One region of the Enterobacter sp. 3U4 genome, then DNA from elsewhere that is predicted to be linked to it. Evidence: predicted binding sites of a transcription regulator. Region 1 holds the regulator's gene; each other region holds the start of a gene.

Region 1 (3,126 bases):
GCTGGAACAAACCTTTATCGAGTACGGTCAGAGCGGCAAAGGGCAGTCCCGCAAGTATCTGCATACCTATGATGAAGCCGTTCCCTGGAATCAGGTGCCGGGAACCTTTACGCCGTGGCAACCGCTGCCGGAACCCACCGACGTCCTGTTTTACGAAGGATTGCACGGTGGCGTGGTCACGCCGCAACACGACGTGGCGCGCCACGTGGATCTGCTGGTCGGCGTGGTCCCTATCGTTAACCTGGAGTGGATCCAGAAGCTGACGCGTGACATGAGCGAGCGCGGCCATTCGCGAGAGGCGGTGATGGACTCCGTGGTGCGCTCCATGGAGGATTACATCAACTTCCTGACGCCGCAGTTCTCCCGCACCCATATCAACTTCCAGCGCGTGCCGACGGTGGACACCTCAAATCCGTTTGCCGCTAAAAGCATCCCGTCGCTGGATGAGAGCTTTGTGGTGATCCATTTCCGCAATCTTGAAGGCATTGATTACCCCTGGCTACTGGCGATGCTGCAGGGCTCGTTTATTTCGCACATGAATACGTTAGTCGTGCCGGGCGGAAAAATGGGGCTGGCGATGGAGCTCATCATGACGCCGCTGGTGGAGCGACTGATGGAAGGGAAGCAGATTGCGTGACGTTTGTTGCCGGATGGCGCTTCGCTTATCCGGCCTACGTTCGTGCAGTTGTAGCTTTTGTAGGCCCGGTAAGCGCAGCGCCACCGGGCTTTGTTTTAAGCCTCGATCACTTCATACGAATGCGTGATTTTTACCGCTTTCTCCAGCATTAACGCCACAGAGCAGTACTTCTCCGCAGACAGGTCCACCGCGCGCGAGACCGCCGCGTCTTTCAGTTCTTTACCGGTGACCACAAAGTGCAGGTTAATATGGGTAAACAGGCGTGGCGCCTCTTCGCGACGTTCTGAAGTGAGTTTAACCTCACAATCCGTCACGTCATGACGCCCTTTTTGTAGAATAGACACCACGTCAATGGCGCTGCATCCACCTGCCGCCATCAGCACCATTTCCATTGGGCTTGGCGCTTTATCGCCGGAGTTACCATCCATCAAAATCTGGTGTCCGGATGCGGACTCGCCCAGGAACGTTAAACCTTCAACCCATTTCACGCGCGCTTGCATATTCTTAAACTCCAACGTTGCATTTTTGGTGACAGATTACGCGTGCGTTACATTTCTCGCAATGGAAGGCGACCTGCATCATGCTGAAGCGAGACACCAGGAGACACGCGGCGAAAGCTATGCTAAAACACTCTGGATGCTACAGTAATACATTGACGTTACACATGTATGCAGAGGACATCAAACTTTACTGGCTGCGAAACGTTACGGTAGCCGACTTCCCAGGTATGGGTAAGAATTCGATTGCAACCCCAGAGTCCGGATGCATCTGATGACTCTGGTGACAGCTTATAACAGAGGATAACAGCGCATGGTGCTTGGCAAACCGCAAACAGACCCGACTCTCGAATGGTTCTTGTCTCATTGCCACATTCATAAGTACCCATCAAAGAGCACGCTGATTCACCAGGGTGAAAAAGCGGAAACGTTGTATTACATCGTTAAAGGCTCGGTGGCAGTGCTGATCAAAGATGAAGAAGGGAAAGAGATGATCCTTTCTTATCTGAACCAGGGCGATTTCATCGGTGAACTGGGCCTGTTTGAAGAGGGCCAGGAACGTAGCGCCTGGGTTCGTGCAAAGACAGCATGTGAAGTGGCTGAAATTTCTTACAAGAAGTTCCGTCAGCTGATTCAGGTTAACCCTGACATCCTGATGCGTCTTTCTTCCCAGATGGCGCGCCGTCTGCAGGTCACCTCAGAGAAAGTGGGCAACCTCGCCTTCCTGGACGTTACCGGCCGTATCGCACAGACCCTGCTGAACCTCGCGAAACAGCCAGACGCCATGACCCACCCGGACGGCATGCAAATTAAAATTACCCGTCAGGAAATTGGTCAGATCGTCGGTTGCTCCCGTGAGACTGTGGGCCGTATCCTGAAAATGCTGGAAGATCAAAACCTGATCTCCGCCCACGGTAAAACCATCGTGGTCTACGGAACGCGTTAATTCCGCTTAAACGGCGTGCCATCGCAAGGTGTCACGCCGTTTTTGTCTCTATTCCCCATGTGGCGCAGGCTGATCTATCACCCGGAAGTTAACTACGCACTGCGACAAACGCTGGTGTTGTGTCTTCCTGTGGCCATAGGCCTGATCCTCGGGCATCTTCAGCAAGGCCTGCTGTTTTCCCTCGTACCCGCCTGCTGCAACATTGCCGGTCTGGACACGCCGCATAAGCGCTTTTTCAAACGCCTGATTATCGGTGGCTGCCTGTTTGCGGGCTGTAGCCTCGCCGTACAGCTTTTACTGGCTCGTGATATCCCGCTGCCGCTGATTCTGACCGTGCTGGCAATGACGCTCGGCGTCACGGCGGAAATAAGTTCGCTGCACGCTCGCCTGCTTCCCGCGTCGCTGATTGCGGCCATCTTCACGCTAAGCCTCGCCGGGAATATGCCGGTGTGGGAGCCGCTGCTGATCTACGCCCTGGGGACATTATGGTACGGGCTGTTTAACTGGTTCTGGTTCTGGCTGTGGCGGGAACAGCCGCTGCGCGAATCCCTGAGCCTGCTCTATGTGCAGCTAGCGGAGTACTGCGAAGCCAAATACACCCTGCTGACCCAGCATACCGATCCGGAAAAATCCTTACCGCCCCTGCTGACGCGCCAGCAGAAGGTGGTGGATCTGATAAGCCAGTGCTATCAGCAGCTGCATATGCTCGCCGCCAACAAGAACCACGAGTACAAGCGGCTGCTGCGCACCTTTCAGGTCGGGCTGGATCTGCAGGAGCATATCTCCGTGAGCCTGCACCACCCGCAGGAGGTGCAAAAGCTGGTCGAGCGCAGCCACGCCGAAGCGGTGATCCGCTGGAACGCGCAGACCGTCTCCGCACGCCTGCGGGTGCTGGCCGATGATATTCTCTATCACCGCTACCCCACGCGCTTTAACATGGACAAACAGCTCGGCGCGCTGGAGAAAATCGCTCGTCAGCACCCGGATAACCCGGTCGGGCAGTTTGCCGCCTGGCACTTCAGCCGCATCGCCCGCGTGCTGCGCAC
Region 2 (3,126 bases), 1.1 Mb from region 1:
CGTAGCGGCAGTGAACTCAGCTTAAAAGAGCCGGCGTAAAGGGGAGATAAAAAGCGTCAGGTCCGGCGTAAAGAAAGTATAAAGGCGGTCCCGCTATTTCTCTTTTTTCTGCATATCAAGCAGCTGCTCGGGCGTGACGGCCGGGTAACCCTGCGCGTCTTCCGGCACTTCGTGCATCGCCGGAATAGGCACCAGCGGGCCTAAAAAGCGCGGTTCGCGTTTGAAGATGTACAGATCGGCCAGGGCACCAAAGCGGGCGCCGAACTCGCGCACGCGCACGCTCAGCATATCTTTTGGCGACGGCACCGCGTAGCACTGCGCCTGAATGCCCATATGCAGGGCGATAAACAGCGCGCGCTCGCAGTGGAAGCGTTGGGTGATGATGATGAAGTCGTTGGTGTCGAAGACTTTGCGCGTGCGCACGATGGAGTCCAGGGTGCGGAACCCGGCGTAGTCGAGCACGATATCGGCAGGATCCACGCCCGCGGCAATCAGGTCCTTACGCATCGTCACCGGTTCATTGTAGCTTTGCAGCGCGTTATCGCCGCTCAGCAGCAGGTAGTTCACCTTGCCGCTGTTGTAGGCGTTCAGCGCGCCCTGGATGCGGTAACGGTAATACTGGTTGATGACACCGGTGCGGTAATACTTGGCGGTGCCGAGCACCACGCCAACCTGGCGATAGGGCAGGTCCTGCAGGTCATCAAAGATGTAGGGGGCGGTTTTCCAGCTCATCCAGCGGTCGAGACCGAGCACGATCAACAGCAGTATGCCGACCAGGACAGACAGGCTGTAAAAAACGCGCTTTAACATGCAGATGGCTCGTACCGAAGGTGAAATTTAACTCAGGCTACTTTACCCGCCTGGTTAGCGCAAGAAACAGCGACTCAACTGAGGGGTTTTTCAGCAAACTGGCGGGCATTTCTGCCCGCCGGAAGGATTAAGCCAGCAGTACGCGGTCAATCGTCGTACAGCCCAGCGCTTTAAGCGTTGCGGCAGTGGCATCCCACTGAATCAGCGGCGCATCGGCAATTTCAGCCAGAATGGCTCGCTGAATGTCAGGATAATCATAGCCGTTCAGGCTCAGCAGGTTGAGTGCGCCCTGCAGCGGCGGCAGCGTTGGGTTAAACGCGGCGTTTTCCGCATAGCTGCCGGTGAAGATTCGGCCATCGCGGCACTGCAGCGCCACGCCGCTCGGGGACTTGCTGTACGGCGTGTGGCTCTTGTTGGCGGCGGTAATCGCCGCCTGGCTCAGGTCATCGCCGGACAGGGCGAAACCGTGGTCCTGATCGTCCATCAGCAGCGTTTTGATCTCCAGATCTTTTGGGCCAAACGCGTCAGGCAGATAATCCCCCAGCGTGTGCGGCGCGCGGCCTGGCAGGTTGATGCGCAGCTGCAGCCCGCTGTTCAGCTCGTTCATAAACTGACGGCAGTGGCCGCACGGAGTGTAGTTAACGGTAATGGCGCTCAGCGCTTTTTCACCGCGCAGCCAGGCGTGACTGATGGCGCTCTGCTCGGCGTGCACGGTTTGCTGCATGGTTGCGCCCAGGAACTCCATGTTGCCGCCGAAGTACCAGGTGCCGCTGACGCCGCGCGCAATGGCCCCGACGTTAAAGTGGGAGAGATCGGCCCGCGCGCAGGAGGCAGCCAGAGGAAGCAGTGCGAAAGCCAGCGCGTCTTCATCCAGTCCCGTTGCCTGTTTCAGCATCGTGACCTGCTCCGCGGTCAGCAGGGCGGGGAAGTGCGCATCTGCCAGAACGGGAGCAAGGGCTGACTGCAAATTCTCTGCAAGCTGGGCGAAAGCAGCTTGAAAACGTGGGTGCATGGCGTTTGCCTCATAAAGGTTAATGGATCGGTAGTTTACGGAGCCGTCAGGGCTTTATATGTGATCCACTTCTCATTATGTATGCAACTTATGAAATCAAAATGAAATTTGCGCGACGCATCGCAAATTTTAGCCCATCACCGCCAGAATCAGCGGGAAAATGAACGGGGCCAGCAGGGAGGTGATAATCCCGCAGATCACCAGCGCCAGCGAGCTAAACGCGCCTTCCTGATAATCCAGCTCCGCGCAGCGGGCAGTGCCCAGCGCGTGGGAGGCGGTCCCCATCGACAGCCCCCGCGCCGCTTTCGTATGAATACGCATCCCGTTCAGCAGGGTGTGACCAAACACCGCGCCGAGAATACCGACGAAAATGACGCACATCGCGCTGATGGCCGGAATGCCGCCGAGGCTGCCCCCGACCGCCATCGCGATAGGCGTGGTCACCGATTTAGGCAGGATAGAGGCGGCAATCTGCGGGGAGGCTCCCATCAACAGCGCTACCGACGTTCCAGTGATCATCGCCACCAGGCTGCCGACAAAACAGATGGTAATGATGGATTTCCAGCGGGCGCGGATCTGGTGGAGCTGCTCATATAAAGGAAAGGCGAGCGCCACGACGGCGGGCTGCAGCAGGTCGTTTAAAATTTTGCTGCCGGCAAAGTAACGTTCGTAAGGAATGCCGGTGAGCAGAAGGAACGGAATGATTACCACCATTGCCACCAGCAGCGGGTTCAGCAACGGCATTTTGAAACGCGCGGCAAGTTTGCGCGCGGCGAAGAACACCGCCAAGGTTAACGGCAGCGACCACCAGATATTGGCCATCATTTTTTTGTTTTCTCCCCGACCACGTTACGTTCGCCATGCACCAGATGCGAACTCCAGCTCACTACCAGGAAAACTACCAGCGTACTGACCGCGCAGGAGACCACAATCGGGCCGAACTGGGCTTTGAGCAAATCAAAATACTGCATGACCCCGACGCCAATTGGCACGAAAAGCAGCGCCATATAGCGAATGAGGACGAAGCAGCCGGGGTTGACCCATTTTGCGGGCAAGATTTGCAGCGCCAGCAAAACGAAAAGGATCAGCATGCCGATAATGCTGCCGGGAATGACGATAGGCAGCAGCGACGCGATGAAAATCCCGGCATACAGGCAGGCGTAAATCAGGACGAATGCGCGCAGATATTGCCAGATAATGTTCAATGATTTGCTCATGGTGATAGTCCTTGCTGAAACGCATTCATCATACAATTAAACCAAAAAATGTGCCACGGATCACATCATGAAATTTGAGCATACCAG
Region 3 (3,126 bases), 640 kb from region 1:
ATTCAGGCTGAACGTAGCCGCCTTTTACAAGCTGCTCACCGGCAAAGCGAATCGCTTCTTCTTTGGTTGCCGCTGTACGACCGAGGAAGATGTTTTCCGCACCCAGCTTAAACAGGTGGGCGTTGCTCTCGTCAAAGCTGTCCTGCAGGCTGGAGCGCACTTTCACTTCGTTGTCTTCATGACGCTGCGCGGCCACCAGACGTTCGGTCAGGCTGGTGTACAGGCCGCTGTCGAGGAAGTTGGTCAGCGAAATGTGCTGTGCCTGCGGTACCTGACGCATGGCGCGTTCGGTCAGATCGCGGTGCGTGATAACCAGGTCAACATCCGGCGGCAGGCTGTTAATGGCGCTGTTTGTCACGGAGATGTTGGTCAGGCCCGCATCCTGCACTTTCTTACGCAGCACGCCTGCACCCATTGCGCTGGAACCCATGCCGGCATCGCAGGCAACGATGATTTTACGCACGTGGCTCAGGTCGTTAGAGACATCACCTGCTGTCAGTGGCGTCGCGCCTTTGGATTCGGCTTTCATGTCGTGCATACGACGGGTTGCGGCTTCGATGTCATCATCTTCTTTCACTTTGCTGGTTTTCAGCAGGATAGAAGAGACCACGAAGGAGACTGCCATTGCCGCAAAGATAGCCGCGATATTCGCGAAGTAAGCGCCTTTTGGCGTCATCGCCAGTACCGCCAGGATAGAACCCGGAGAGGCCGGAGAAACCAGACCGCCGCCCAGCACGCTCAGGGTGAACACACCGGTCATACCGCCGAGGATAACGGCCAGGATCAGACGTGGGTTCATCAGCACGTAAGGGAAGTAAATTTCGTGGATACCGCCCAGGAAGTGGATGATCGCCGCACCGCCAGCAGACTGTTTTGCGCTGCCGCGGCCAAAGAAGATGTACGCCAGCAGAACGCCCATACCTGGGCCCGGGTTGGCCTCAATCAGGAAGAAGATAGACTTGCCGAGGTCGTGAGACTGCTGAATACCCAGCGGCGAGAAGATGCCGTGGTTGATGGCGTTGTTAAGGAACAGGATTTTCGCCGGTTCAACGAAGATAGACGCCAGCGGCAGCATCTCGTGCGCCACCATGAAGTTAACGCCTGCCGCCAGAATTTTAGACAGTACTTCAACCGCAGGGCCAATGCCGAGGAACGCCAGAATGGCGAGGATCATCCCGATGATGCCCGCAGAGAAGTTGTTCACCAGCATTTCGAAGCCGGATTTGATCTTACCATCAACCCAGACGTCGAATTTCTTAATCGCCCAGCCGCCCAGAGGACCGGCAATCATCGCACCGAGGAACATCGGCATATCTGCACCGACGATAACGCCCATGGTCGTGATAGCACCCACTACGCCACCACGGTCACCGCCTACCAGACGACCACCGGTGAAACCGATGAGCAGCGGCAGGAGATAGGTAATCATTGGGCCAACAAGTTTTGCCAGCGTTTCGTTAGGCAACCACCCTGTCGGAATGAACAATGCGGTGATGATACCCCACGCGATAAACGCGCCGATATTTGGCATCACCATGTTGCTGAGGAAACGACCAAAGCTTTGAACTTTGATCTTGAAATCGGATGACATAAAACACCCCTTCTTCTGTTTACGCTTAGGCTTGAGGCCCGAGGTTTATTGTTAATGAGGCGGCAGAGGTAGCCGGACCCTGTTCTGATGCTGTGAAATCTGGCACTGAATCGTTCAACTGTCCAGAAGGGGAAAATTTGTGTGATGTACATCACGTAAAGATAGGGGGTATGGATATCAATGGGGTGATCTATATCACAAAATTTGCGGACAAAAAAAATACAATGGCGACAAAAAAAGCAAAATTCACCCTTTTGTGTGACTGTTGTCACGTTTTGTCCTGGCGTGTTTGTTTCTGGATTGTGACTGATTTCACAAAATATTTTTATGCGGATTTCTCCGGCTGTGATCGACGGCAAACTCTGCTTCGCGATTCAGCGCCAGGATGATATTGCACGACACGATAAGCTAAAAAACCACTTTTAATGTATGGTATGGCGAAAAGCTAAAAGGTAGATTACGCTCATATTGTAAGTTTAAGTCTATTATTATTCAGGATATATTTTGACACGCTTATAAACTTGCATGGAGATATTATAAAAACCGATACTCCCCGGCTCGGAAATAGTAAGCACAACCCCGTGTTTATAAAAAATTAATTAGGTTGCGTACCGTTTTATTAATTTAATGAGTTGACGTTGTTTAAGTGAGGAGAATATGTTTCTCAACTATTTTGCGCTGGGCGTATTGATTTTTGTATTTCTGGTTCTCTTTTACGGAATCATCGCCATCCATGATATTCCTTATAATATGGCTAAAAAGCGTAACCATCCGCATGCCGATGCCATTCATACGGCTGGCTGGATTAGCCTGTTTACGCTCCATGCCATCTGGCCATTCCTGTGGATTTGGGCCACGCTGTACCGCGAAGATCGCGGCTGGGGCATGCAAAACCACATCACAAAGCCTGATGAAGTCCCGGGCATGGATGCGCTCGCCAAACGCGTGGCGGAACTCGAACAAAAGCTGGCCGCGGTAAAGCCTGCTGCTGATAAGAACACGCTGGAGCGCTAATCATGGATCTGTTGATTATTTTGACCTACGTGGCATTTGCCTGGGCCATCTTTAAAATATTCCGAATTCCGGTCAACCAGTGGACGCTTGCCACCGCAACATTAGGCGGCGTATTTATTGTTGCCGGACTTATTCTGCTAATGAACTATAACCACCCGTATACCTTTACGGCGCAAAAGGCGGTTATTTCTATTCCAATCACGCCGCAGGTGACCGGTGTGGTCAGCGAAGTGACTGATAAAAATAACCAGCTTATTAAAAAAGGCGAAGTGTTATTTAAACTGGATCCAGGCCGCTACCAGGCGCGCGTCGACAGACTTCAGGCCGACCTGGTGACCGCGACGCACAATATCGATAATCTGAAGGCGCAGCTGGCGGAAGCCGTTGCCAATACCACGCGCGTCTCCGCTGAGCGCGATCGCCTGTACAAAGATTATCAGCGCTACCTGAAAGGCAGCCAGGCGAAGGTGAATCCGTTCTCTGAAAGCGATATCGACAACGCGCGGCAGAACTATCTGGCG
Region 4 (3,126 bases), 2.1 Mb from region 1:
TCAACCAGGTAGTTACCCGGAGACTGGTACTGCTGTGCCCCGCGCACCACGAAGCGCTGATAAGACTGGTTTTCCACATCAACGCCGAAGGTTTTCATCAGGTGCAGCGTGATATCAATGTACGGTTTAGAGACCAGCTCGCCTTTAATCGTGATAACCGTATCCTGCGGAGCCAGCGGCGCGGTCATCAGCAGCGCGGTCAGGAACTGGCTGGAGACGCTGCCGTCAACCTCGACGTGACCGCCGGTAAAACCGCCGCGCAGACGCAGTGGCGGATAGTTTTCCTGCTCCAGATACTCAACCTGCGCGCCGCCCTGACGCAGGGCATCCACCAGGTGACCAATCGGACGCTCTTTCATGCGCGGCTCGCCGGTCAGCACGATGTTGTTGCTCCCTAGGCACAGGGCCGCCGCCAGCGGGCGCATCGCGGTCCCCGCGTTGCCCAGAAACAGTTCAAGCTCTTCGCCCGAGCGCAGCGCGCCGCCGTTGCCGGTCACTTCGCAGCGGGTACGATCGTCGGAGAGAGTGTAATGAACACCCAACGCTTTCAGCGCATTGAGCATATGGCGCACGTCATCGCTGTCCAGCAGGTTTGTAAGGACGGTGGTGCCGTTTGCCAGAGCTGCCAGCAGCAGAGCGCGGTTCGAGACACTTTTTGAACCAGGCAGATTAATGGTGCCATCTACCCGCGCGATAGGTTGTAACGTCAGGGATTCCATGAAAACTAAACTCTCAACTCAACATAATAAAAACCCCGCAGGGACGCTGCGGGGGTGAAAAACAGCAAATTAACCGTGACGACGTTCGAAGTCGATCATGAAATCCGTCAGGGCTTTAACGCCTTCCAGCGGCATCGCGTTATAGATGGAAGCACGCATGCCGCCAACGACACGGTGACCTTTGAGCGCATGCAGGCCTGCCGCGAAGGACTCTTCCAGGAAGACTTTATCCAGGCTGCTGTCCGCCAGCTGGAACGGCACGTTCATGCGGGAACGGTTAGCGTTCGCCACATCGTTGCGGTAGAAATCGCTCTTGTCGATCACGCCATACAGCAGTTCAGCTTTCTGCTGATTCACCTTATCCATCTGCGCCACGCCGCCGTTTTGCTTCAGCCATTTGAAGACCAGGCCGGAGAGGTACCAGGCAAACGTTGGTGGGGTGTTGAACATAGAATCGTTATCGTTCAGCACGGTGTAATCGAGAATCGACGGGCAGGATTTATGTGCTTTACCCAGCAGGTCTTCACGCACGACGACGATAGTCAAACCGGCCGGACCGATATTTTTCTGCGCGCCCGCATAGATAACGCCGTAGCGGCTGACATCAATTGGCGCAGACAGAATGGTAGAGGAGAAGTCGGCGGCAACCACGACATCGCTGCCAAAGTTTGGCGTCTCGTCGATGGCAATCCCGTCAATAGTTTCGTTTGGGCAGTAGTGAAGATACGCTGCTTTATCAGAAAGCTGCCACTCGCGCATTGGCTTCACGGCGCGCAGACCGTCAACGGTCACTTTGGCGTCGATCACATTCGGCGTGCAGTATTTATACGCTTCTTTAACAGCGCTCGCCGCCCAGTAACCCGCGTCAACGTAGTCAGCCGTCGTTTTGTCACCGAGGATATTCAGCGGAACGCCTGCAAACTGGCCGCGCCCGCCGCCGTGACAGAACAATACTTTGTAGTTCGAGGGAATATTCAGCAGATCGCGAAAATCCTTTTCTGCCTCTTCCGCCACCTGAATAAACTCTTTACCACGGTGGCTGATTTCCATCACCGACGTACCGAGACCGTTCCAGTCACAAAGTTCCTGTTGAGCCTGTTTAAGCACGTCTGCCGGTAACATCGCCGGACCTGAACTGAAATTAAAGACTTGAGCCATTTCCCCTCACCACGCTAAAAGCCATAAGTTATAACTGTGGATATCGGTTTTATCATTCAGTGACACGCGCCGCAATGTCTAAAACTTATGACCCGTGAAATGTGCCCCGCGTCACACAAAACAATCTGCCGCCTCGCCAGGACAAAACCGACAAAATGGCTGTCAGGTGATACGTTTAGCCCGGCTAACCTTCGTCCATTCCGGATTTGCACAGCGGGGGCATAATTGACGATCCCCCGGCTGCATCGCGACGACATGGCTACATCTCACGCAGGCATACTCGCCTGACTCAGGTACGGTTTTGAAACGCTCGATCAGCATATCCGGCAGGATACACAGTCCCGGCTTCACCTCGTCGTCAGAATAGTAATAGACGCTGATCTGCCCGTTAGTTTCCATGATCGCCAGCCGCACCTGCCCGAGCTGTTCAACGCTGTTCAGGCGTAGCTCCATAAAGAACTCAAACTCGGTCATATTGGCGCTTTGTACATTTTCCCAGGCCAGCTGTCCGTCCTCGACGATAACGACCGGCTTCCCTTCAAGCAGATCTTCCAGCTTTTCGCTTTTCGACATCAGCCACATGACAAGACGGTAAAGTAGCGCCAGTGAGACAAAAACGATAAACACCGGCACCATTGGTACGTCGTCATAAAAGGCGACGTCCCCCGCCGCCGAGCCCAGCGTCAGGATAATCAACACCTCAAAGAGCGACATCTGCCGCACGCCGCGACGGCCGGTAATTTTAAGAAACAGGAAGACGAGTACGAAGGTATACAGGCTGCGCAGCGCCACTTCGCCCAGAAATTCAGGAGGAACTTTATCAAACGCCATCCGCTGGAGATCAAATGCTTTCATTTTTCTATGCCTTAACAGTCAGTTACTGCCACTAAGCATAGCCCAGCCTTTTATTTTCGCCGAAGATAGCACCCGTCACGCAAAACCCGTATCATTGCGCGCTTTACGTACGATAAAAGTGACCGCCATGACTCAAACGTTTATCCCCGGCAAAGACGCCGCCCTGGAAGATTCCATCGCTCGCTTCCAGCAGAAACTGACCGACCTGGGTTTTAACATCGAAGAAGCCTCCTGGCTCAATCCGGTGCCGCATGTCTGGTCCGTGCATATTCGCGATAAAGACTGTGCCCTGTGCTTTACCAACGGTAAAGGCGCGACAAAAAAAGCGGCACTGGCCTCTGCGCTGGGTGAGTATTTTGAGCGTCTGTCCACCAACTATTTCTTCGCAGACTTC

Evidence for each region. The regulator CRP, encoded in region 1, controls carbon source genes, mostly activating them, when cyclic AMP is high. The targets are predictions, from matches to a motif close to ATGTGANNNNNNTCACAT.
Region 2: the regulator CRP is predicted to act here: its motif matches at 1,881-1,898, upstream of cdd (cytidine deaminase).
Region 3: the regulator CRP is predicted to act here: its motif matches at 1,731-1,748, upstream of RVY89_RS18510 (PTS mannitol transporter subunit IICBA).
Region 4: the regulator CRP is predicted to act here: its motif matches at 1,977-1,994, upstream of serC (3-phosphoserine/phosphohydroxythreonine transaminase).

What each region holds. Positions count from the first base shown of each region.
Region 1 is NZ_CP136665.1:4,528,860-4,531,985, reverse strand. It holds gene RVY89_RS21480 (phosphoribulokinase) at 1-637, shown strand, start outside; gene RVY89_RS21475 (OsmC family protein) at 733-1,137, opposite strand; gene crp (cAMP-activated global transcriptional regulator CRP) at 1,448-2,080, shown strand; gene RVY89_RS21465 (YccS/YhfK family putative transporter) at 2,138-3,126, shown strand, end outside.
Region 2 is NZ_CP136665.1:834,261-837,386, forward strand. It holds gene sanA (outer membrane permeability protein SanA) at 94-810, opposite strand; gene cdd (cytidine deaminase) at 938-1,822, opposite strand; gene RVY89_RS03950 (CidB/LrgB family autolysis modulator) at 1,952-2,647, opposite strand; gene RVY89_RS03955 (CidA/LrgA family protein) at 2,644-3,039, opposite strand.
Region 3 is NZ_CP136665.1:3,886,995-3,890,120, reverse strand. It holds gene RVY89_RS18510 (PTS mannitol transporter subunit IICBA) at 1-1,591, opposite strand, end outside; gene RVY89_RS18505 (DUF3302 domain-containing protein) at 2,249-2,605, shown strand; gene RVY89_RS18500 (HlyD family secretion protein) at 2,608-3,126, shown strand, end outside.
Region 4 is NZ_CP136665.1:2,385,576-2,388,701, forward strand. It holds gene aroA (3-phosphoshikimate 1-carboxyvinyltransferase) at 1-719, opposite strand, end outside; gene serC (3-phosphoserine/phosphohydroxythreonine transaminase) at 789-1,877, opposite strand; gene RVY89_RS11460 (DUF421 domain-containing protein) at 2,040-2,732, opposite strand; gene ycaO (30S ribosomal protein S12 methylthiotransferase accessory factor YcaO) at 2,860-3,126, shown strand, end outside.